2 linked regions of the Magnetospirillum sp. XM-1 genome follow. The protein of the gene in region 1 interacts with the protein of each later gene in a pairwise test. Links are inferred from orthologs where the notes say so. Each region holds a gene or a part of one and is shown in the gene's direction. Other genes may lie near its edges.

What was found.
Region 2: the proteins of ftsA (region 1) and XM1_RS20240 interact in binary tests that used the Escherichia coli proteins (3 or more experiments, as listed by UniProt). The link is inferred for Magnetospirillum sp. XM-1 from one-to-one orthologs.

The regions. Positions count from the first base shown.
Region 1 is NZ_LN997848.1:1,473,014-1,477,445, reverse strand. The notes cover bases 898-3,881. They hold ftsA (cell division protein FtsA), read left to right. Parts: upstream 898-1,759; coding sequence 1,760-3,004; downstream 3,005-3,881. Other genes in these bases: ftsZ (cell division protein FtsZ), read left to right, coding at 3,072-3,881; XM1_RS07015 (cell division protein FtsQ/DivIB), read left to right, coding at 898-1,757. Also shown: XM1_RS07020 (D-alanine--D-alanine ligase), read left to right, coding at 1-807; more of XM1_RS07015, read left to right, coding at 798-897; more of ftsZ, read left to right, coding at 3,882-4,432. UniProt on the Escherichia coli protein: Essential cell division protein that assists in the assembly of the Z ring. May serve as the principal membrane anchor for the Z ring.
Region 2 is NZ_LN997848.1:4,422,687-4,427,023, forward strand. The notes cover bases 787-3,675. They hold XM1_RS20240 (rod shape-determining protein), read left to right. Parts: upstream 787-1,655; coding sequence 1,656-2,696; downstream 2,697-3,675. Other genes in these bases: XM1_RS20235 (2-isopropylmalate synthase), read left to right, coding at 787-1,597; mreC (rod shape-determining protein MreC), read left to right, coding at 2,863-3,675. Also shown: more of XM1_RS20235, read left to right, coding at 53-786; more of mreC, read left to right, coding at 3,676-3,750; rod shape-determining protein MreD, read left to right, coding at 3,866-4,337. UniProt on the Escherichia coli protein: Forms membrane-associated dynamic filaments that are essential for cell shape determination. Acts by regulating cell wall synthesis and cell elongation, and thus cell shape.

The DNA.
Region 1 (4,432 bases):
GCCCTGGTGGATTGCGACCGCAACCCGGCCGAACTGGTCCGCGCCATCACCGAGACCAAGCCCGACGTGGTGTTCAACGCGCTGCACGGCCGCTTCGGCGAGGACGGCTGCGTCCAGGGCGTGCTGAACCTGCTCGGCGTGCCCTACACCCATTCCGGCCTGCTGGCCTCGGCGGCAGCCATGGACAAGGCCTTCGCCCGCGCCCTGTTCCAGGCCGCCGGCATTCCCGTGGCCCAGGGCCGGGTGATCACCCGCGCCGAATGTAATGGCCCCGATCCCCTGCCCCGTCCCTTCGTGGTCAAGCCCCTGAACGAGGGCTCGTCGGTGGGCGTGTTCATCGTGCGCGAGAACCAGCCCTCGCCGCTGCCCGGCTGGCCGTTCGACGCCGACGAGGTACTGGTGGAAAGCTTCATCCCCGGACGCGAGCTGACCGCCGCCGTCATGGGCGACCGCGCGCTCGGCGTGCTCGAGATCACCTCGGACCACGGCTTCTACGATTACGAGGCCAAGTACGCGCCGGGCGGCTCGCGCCACATCATGCCCGCGCCCATCCCCGAGGCCGATTACGCCGAGGCCTGCCGCCTGGCGGTCGCCGCCCACAAGGCGCTGGGCTGCCGTGGCGTTTCGCGCGCCGATCTGCGTTACGACGATACCAATCCGGGCCAGCCGCCCCGGCTCGTCATGCTGGAGGTCAACACCCAGCCCGGCATGACCGGCACCTCGCTGGTCCCCGAGATGGCCGCATACCAGGGGATCAGCTTCCCCGATCTGGTGCGGTGGATGGTGGAGGAGGCGCGATGCGACTGAGCCCCGCCGACATCGTCATCACCGCCGACGACCGCCCCGGCGTCCACCGCTCGCCCCGCCAGATCTCGGCCAAGCGCGAAGCGGCGGCGACGGCGCCCGCGCGCCCCAAGGCCAAGCGCCGCCTGCCCCGGCTGCGCCTCGACTTGAGCCCCCTGCAGAAGGCGGCCGGGTACGGCCTGCTGGCCGTGGTCGTGGCGGTGGGGGGGCTGGCGCTCTGGCATTCGGGCAAGCCGCAGCGCCTGGTCCACGACGCCGGCACCGCCTTCCTGACCTCCACCGCCGAGGCCGGCTTCCAGGTGGCCGACATCACCGTCTCGGGCCGCCGCCGCACGCCCGCCGCCCAATTGGTCACCGCGCTGGGCGCCCGTTACGGCGACCCCATCCTAGGGCTCGACATCGCCGCCGCCCGGGCGCGGATCGAGGCGCTGCCCAGCGTGCGCGCCGCCGCCATCGAACGCCGCCTTCCCGGCGCCATCCACCTGTCCATCGTCGAGCGCCAGCCGGTGGCCCTGTGGCAGACCGACAACCGCTTCGTGCTGGTGGACCGCGACGGCCACAACATTCCCGGCGCCATCGAGGGCTTCGAGGATCTGCCCCTGATCGTCGGCGACGGCGCCCCGGCCCGCACCGACGAGCTGTTCGCCCTGCTGGCCAGCGAGCCCGAACTGGCCGCCCGGGTCAAGGCCGCCATCCGGGTGGGCAACCGCCGCTGGAACATCAAGCTGGACGACGTGGAGAAGGGCCTGGAGGCCCGCCTGCCCGAACTGGACACCGAGGCCGCCTGGCACCGCCTGGCCGAGTTGGAAAAGACCCGCTCGCTGTCGGGCAAGCAGATCACCATGATCGACCTGCGCGTCCCCGACCGTCTGGTGCTGAAAAGCACCCGCGACCCGGCGCCGGTCAACACCGCCTCGGTTGAATCCCTCTCACCCTTGCCGAGGGAGCGCTGATCATGGCGGCAAGGAACGGCCTCATCGCGGCGCTGGACGTGGGCACCACCAAGGTGTGCTGCTTCATCGCCAAGGTCCAGGACGACGGCAGCCCCCGCATGGTGGGCATCGGCCATCAGGTGGCGCGCGGCATGCGCAACGGCGCCGTGGTGGACATGGAGGAGCTGGAAACCTCGATCCGCGCCGCCGTCGAGGCCGCCGAGGAGATGGCCAACGATCAGGTGCGCGCCGTGGCCGTCAACATCTCGGGCGGCCACCCCGGCTCGGCCAACGTCAAGGTCGAGGTGGCCATGAACGGCCACGCCGTCAACGAGGCCGACATCCGCCGCATGCTCGAACACGGCCGCGCCCATCACGAAAGCGCCGACCGCGAGCTGATCCACGCCATTCCGGTGGACTACACCATCGACGGCAACGAAGGCATCAAGGACCCGCGCGGCATGTTCGGCGACCGCTTGGGCGTCGCCATCCACGTCATCTCGGCGGGCATCGGACCGGTGCGCAACCTGTCCACCGTGGTCAACCGCTGCCACCTCGACATCGAGGCCCGCGTGGTCAGCCCCTACGCCGCCGGCCTCGCCTGCCTGGTGGAGGACGAGAAGGAGCTGGGCGTCACCTGCATCGACATGGGCGGCGGCACCACCTCCATCGCCGTGTTCCTGGGCGGCCAGCTGGTCCACACCGACGTCATCGCGGTGGGCGGAGCCCACGTCACCAGCGACATCGCCCGCGGCCTGTCCACCCCGGTGGTGCATGCCGAGCGCTTAAAGACGCTCTACGGCTCGGTGATCCCGTCGGCGTCCGACGACCGCGAGATCCTGAAAGTGCCGCTGGTCGGCGAGGACGAGGACGGCGCCTCCAACCAGGTGCCCCGCTCCATGCTGATCCAGATCATCCAGCCCCGGCTGGAGGAGACCTTCGAGCTGGTGCGCTCGCATCTGGAGCAGGGCGGCTTCGACAAGCTGGCCGGGCGCCGCGTCGTGCTGACCGGCGGCGCCAGCCAGATGCAGGGCGCCCGCGACCTGGCCGGCATGGTGCTGGACAAGCAGGTGCGCCTGGGCAAGCCCATGGGACTGCACGGCCTGCCCGAGGCCACCGGCGGGCCTGCCTTCTCCACATGCGCCGGACTGATCCGCTATGCGCTCGCCCACGCCCCCGCGCCGTCGCGGGGCAAGAAGGCGGGAACACGCGGCGACGGCGCATCGGGCTGGGGCCGTCTCGGCTCGTGGCTCAAACGCAATTTCTGAGTGCAAGCGAGTTTTCAAGTTTAACGGGGCCGGCAACGAATCGGCCAACAGCGCGGAGGACCTGGATATGCTGACTTTTCTTCCCGGAGCTCATCAGGAGCTCAAGCCTCGCATCACCGTGGTCGGCGTCGGCGGGGCCGGCGGCAACGCCGTCAACAACATGATCCTGTCGCGGCTTGAAGGCGTCGAATTCATCGTCGCCAACACCGATTCCCAGTCGCTGGGTCAAAGCCGCACCGAACGCCGCATCCAGCTGGGCAATCAGGTCACTCAAGGCCTGGGCGCCGGTTCGCGTCCCGACATCGGTCGCGCCGCGGCCGAGGAAAGCCTGGAAGAGATCCTGGGCCAGATCGGCGGCGCCAACATGGTGTTCATCACCGCCGGCATGGGCGGCGGCACCGGTTCGGGCGCGGCCCCCGTCATCGCCCGCGCCGCGCGCGAGCAGGGCATCCTGACCGTGGGCGTGGTGACCAAGCCCTTCCACTTCGAGGGCGCGCACCGCATGCGCACCGCCGAGGGCGCCATCGAGGAGCTGCAGCAGTTCGTCGACACCCTGATCATCATCCCCAACCAGAACCTGTTCCGCGTCGCCACCGAGCGCACCACCTTCGCCGACGCCTTCAAGATGGCCGACGACGTGCTGTATTCGGGCGTGCGCGGCGTCACCGACCTGATGATCATGCCCGGCCTGATCAACCTGGACTTCGCCGACATCCGCACCGTGATGAGCGAGATGGGCAAGGCCATGATGGGCACCGGCGAGGCCGAAGGCGAAAAGCGCGCCATCGACGCCGCCGAGGCCGCCATCTCCAACCCGCTCTTGGACGACACCTCCATGAAGGGGGCGCGCGGCGTGCTGATCAACATCACCGGCGGCATGGACATGACCCTGTTCGAGGTGGACGAGGCCGCCAACCGCATCCGCGACGAGGTCGATCCCGACGCCAACATCATCTTCGGCTCGACCTTCGACGAGAAGCTGAACGGCAAGATGCGGGTCTCGGTGGTCGCCACCGGCATCGCGTCCGAAGCCGCGGCCCAGCCCAAGCCCACCGTCATCTCCCTGGTGACGCCCGCCGCCGCCCCGGCGCCGCAGCCCGCCGTTTCCCGTCCGGCCGCCGCCCAGGTCCAGGCTCCAGTCTTCCGGCCGCAGACCGTCTCGGCGCCCGCTCCGGCCGCCGCCCATGTCGCCGCCCAGGTCGCCCAGCCCCAGCCGGCGCTGCGCCCCGCCGCCCAGCTCCAGCCCGAGTTGGACATCGGCCGTCCCGACCCGGTGGTCCGGACCGAGCCGGTCGCCCGCACCGAAGCCCGGGTGGAGCCCGAGCTGCGTCTCGAGCCGGAAATGCGGGCCGAGCCCGAGATGGACGCCCGTCACGAGCCGGTTCTCGGCCGCCCGCAATCCGACATGCGCGTCCAGCCCGAGATGAA
Region 2 (4,337 bases), 2.9 Mb from region 1 along the record:
CTCTTTTCGTCCGCGCGCCCATTGCGGTGCGCCAGAGTTCAAGAGCGAGTGCATGGACCAGAACCGCGTCATCATCTTCGACACCACGCTGCGTGACGGCGAGCAATCGCCCGGCGCCTCCATGAACCTGGAGGAGAAGGTGAGGATCGCGCTGGTTCTGGAAGAGATGGGCGTCGACGTGATCGAGGCCGGCTTCCCCATCGCGTCCAACGGCGATTTCGAGGCGGTCGAGGCGGTGGCCAAGGCGGTCAAATCCTCGGTGATCTGCGGCCTGGCCCGCGCCACCAAGGGCGACATCGACCGCTGCGCCGAGGCGGTCCGCGCCGCGCCGCGCCACCGCATCCACACCTTCTTGTCCACCAGCCCGCTGCACATGAAGTACAAGCTGCAGATGGAGCCGGAAAAGGTGCTGGAGAAGGTCGCCGACTCGGTGGCCTATGCCCGCAATCTGGTGGAAGACGTGGAATGGTCGGCCGAGGACGGCTCGCGCACCGAGCACGACTTCCTGTGCCGCTGCGTCGAGGCCGCCATCAAGGCCGGCGCCACCACCATCAACATTCCCGACACCGTGGGCTATGCGGTGCCCGAGGAATACGCCGCCCTGATCGCCATGCTGATCAACCGGGTGCCCAACATCGACAAGGCCATCCTGTCGGTGCATTGCCACAACGACCTTGGCCTGGCGGTGGCCAATTCCCTGGCCGCAGTCGGACGGGGCGCGCGGCAGATCGAATGCACCGTCAACGGCCTGGGCGAGCGCGCCGGCAACGCCGCCATGGAAGAGATCGTCATGGCGATCCGCACCCGGCCCGATCTGCTGCCGTTCAAGACCGGCATCAAGACCGAGAACATCACCAAGGCGTCGCGTCTGGTCTCGACCATCACCGGCTTCGTGGTGCAGCCCAACAAGGCCATCGTCGGCAAGAACGCCTTCGCCCATGAATCGGGCATCCATCAGGACGGGGTGCTGAAGCACGCCCAGACCTACGAGATCATGACCCCGGACTCGGTGGGCCTGCACCGCTCGTCGCTGGTGATGGGCAAGCATTCGGGCCGCGCCGCCTTCAAGGCCAAGCTGAAGGAACTGGGCTACGAACTGGGCGACAACGCGGTCGAGGACGCCTTCAACCGCTTCAAGGACCTGGCCGACCGCAAGAAGGACGTGTTCGACGAGGACATCGTCGCCCTGGTGGACGACGCCGTGGTGCGCGGCAACGACCGGGTGAGGCTGGTCTCGCTGGAAGTGCTGTGCGGCACCAAGCACCAGCCCCCCTCGGCGGTCCTCGAACTGTCGGTCGACGGCGTGACCCGCGAAGTCCGCGCCACCGGCGACGGCCCCGTGGACGCCACCTTCAACGCCATCAAGGCGCTGTTCCCCCACGAGGCGAAGCTGCAGCTCTATCAGGTGAGCGCGGTGACCCAAGGCACCGACGCCCAGGCCGAGGTGACCGTGCGCCTGGAAGAGGACGGCAAGAGCGTCAACGGCCAGGGCGCCGAGACCGATACTTTGGTCGCGTCGGCGCGGGCTTATGTCAACGCGCTGAACAAACTTCTGGTTAAGCGGCAAAAAACCGCCCCCGACGCCGCCGGAGCGTGATAAAAGCACGCCCGCGGTTGGGACCCTTGAAAATGCATCGTACGGTGAGCGAGGTATTATGTTTTCGAAGCTGACGGGTTGGATGTCCGCCGATATGGCGATCGATCTTGGGACCGCCAATACGCTGGTCTACGTCAAGGGTCGAGGGATCGTCCTCAATGAACCGTCGGTGGTCGCCATCGCCGAGGAAAAGGGCAAGAAGAAGGTCCTGGCCGTCGGCGACGAAGCCAAGATGATGCTGGGCCGCACGCCGGGCTACATCCAGGCCATCCGCCCCTTGCGCGACGGCGTCATCGCCGACTTCGAAGTGGCCGAAGAGATGATCAAGCACTTCATCCGCAAGGTCCACAACCGCCGCTCGTTCGCCAGCCCGCTGGTCATCGTCTGCGTGCCGTCCGGCTCCACCGCCGTCGAACGCCGCGCCATCCAGGAATCGGCGGAAAGCGCCGGCGCCCGCCGCGTCTTCCTGATCGAGGAACCCATGGCGGCCGCCATCGGCGCCGGCCTGCCCGTCACCGAGCCCACCGGCTCCATGGTGGTCGACATCGGCGGCGGCACCACCGAGGTGGCGGTTCTGTCCCTGGGCGGCATCGTCTACTCCCGCTCGGTGCGCGTCGGCGGCGACAAGATGGACGAGGCGATCATCGCCTATATCCGCCGCAACCATAACCTTCTGGTGGGCGAAGGCTCGGCCGAGCGCATCAAGAAGGAAATCGGCTCCGCCTGCCCGCCCGAGGACGGCGAGGGCCGCACCATGGAGATCAAGGGTCGCGACCTGATGAACGGCGTGCCCAAGGAACTGATCATCTCCGAGCGCCAGATCGCCGAATCCCTGGCCGAGCCGGTGGGCGCCATCATCGAGGCGGTCAAGGTGGCCCTCGAGCACACCGCGCCGGAACTGGCCGCCGACATCGTCGACAAGGGCATCGTGCTCACCGGCGGCGGCGCGCTGCTGTCCAATCTGGATTACGTGCTGCGCCACGCCACCGGCCTGCCGGTCTCCATCGCCGACGACCCGCTGTCCTGCGTGGCGCTCGGCACCGGCCGCGCCCTGGAAGAAATGCCCAAGCTGAAGAACGTGCTGACCAGCATGTACTAGACGCGGTTCATCCTCCCGGCCCAGGTCGGGAGGATGGGCTTTGATTCCCTGGCTTTGTTGCGCTGCGGCCACCTTAATTAGTGGTTTTACGCAAACTAGATATAGTAGTATCGACCCGACGCTTTCCCCTTTGTGCCGGGGACGTGCGGAGGAACGGAGGGGCTAGGTGAAGCAGTCGGGTGCGGCAGGTCGGCTCGCGACGTTAAGGCTGCTGGTCCAGCGCTTCGCCTTCCTGTCCCTGATCGTCGCCTCGGTGGCCCTGATGATCCTGGGCAAGGCCGACATCGTCCTGATCGAACGCACCCGCGCCCTGGTCGCCGACGCCATCGCCCCCATCCTGGACGCCATGGCGCGCCCCGCCGCCACCATCGCCCAGGTCACCGAGAATTTCCACGAACTGGCCAATCTGCGGACCGAGAACGCCCGGCTCAAGGAAGAGAACGCCAAGCTGATGCACTGGCAGACGGTGGCCCGGCGCCTCGAAGCCGAAAACACCGTGCTGCACGACCAGCTGAACTTCATCCCCGATCCCGACCCCGCCTTCGTCACCGCCCGGGTGATCGGCGACATGGGCTCGGCCTTCGGCCAAAGCATGCTGCTGGGCGCCGGCGCCAAGGACGGGGTGCGCAAGGGCCAGGCGGTCCTGACCGGCGAATCCCTGGCCGGTCACGTGGCCGAGGTGGGCGCCCGCTCGGCGCGACTGCTGCTGATCACCGACATCAACGCCCGCACGCCGGTCATGCTGGAAGCCACCCGCACCCGGGCCATCCTGACCGGCGACAACAGCCAGCGGCCGCGCCTGAACTACATCACCGGCAGCCCGACCATCTCGGTGGGCGACCGGGTGGTCACCGCCGCCTCGGGCGGGGCCTTCCCGCCCGGCATTCCGGTGGGCGTGGTGTCGTCGGTGACCGACGGCATCGTCCGGGTCGAACCCTTCGTCCAGCGCCATCGCCTGGAATTCGTCTCGGTGGTGGATTTCGGCCTGGGCGGCATCCTGCCGTTCGAGCGCCCCCCGCCGCCCGAACGCCGCCGCCGGGGGAAAGAGGAGTGACACCGGCCATCGCCTTATCTGATCCATTTATCCAGCGCCCATTGGCGCGGATGCGCCCGCCCGGCGAGGGCAGGTATAGCAAAATGCCCGCCGTTCCTTATCAGGGACGGCGGGCATGAAGCCCTCGGTCTGGGTGAAGATGGACACCTGGGTCCGTCACTCGGTCCCCTTCGGCATCACCGTGTTCCTGCTCCTTCTCACCGCCATTCCCACCCACATCCCCGGCTTTTCCGGCATCGCCCCCATGCTGCCGCTGATGGGGGTCTATTACTGGGCCATCTACCGGCCCGACCTGCTGCCCGCCTGGCTGGCCTTCGTCATCGGCCTGCTCTACGACATCGTCGCCGGCACGCCGCTGGGCGTGAACGCCCTGGTGCTGCTGCTGGTCCAGGGGACGGCGGCGTCGCAGCGCAAGTTCTTCCTGGGCAAGTCCTTCGCCGTCACGTGGTGGGCTTTCAGCCTGCTGACCGCGGGCGCCATCGGCATGGCCTGGCTGCTGCTGTCCTTCGTCAAGGGAAGGCCCTTAGACATCACCCCGGTGGTGTTCGAGTACCTGATGACGCTGGCTCTGTTCCCGCTGCTGACCT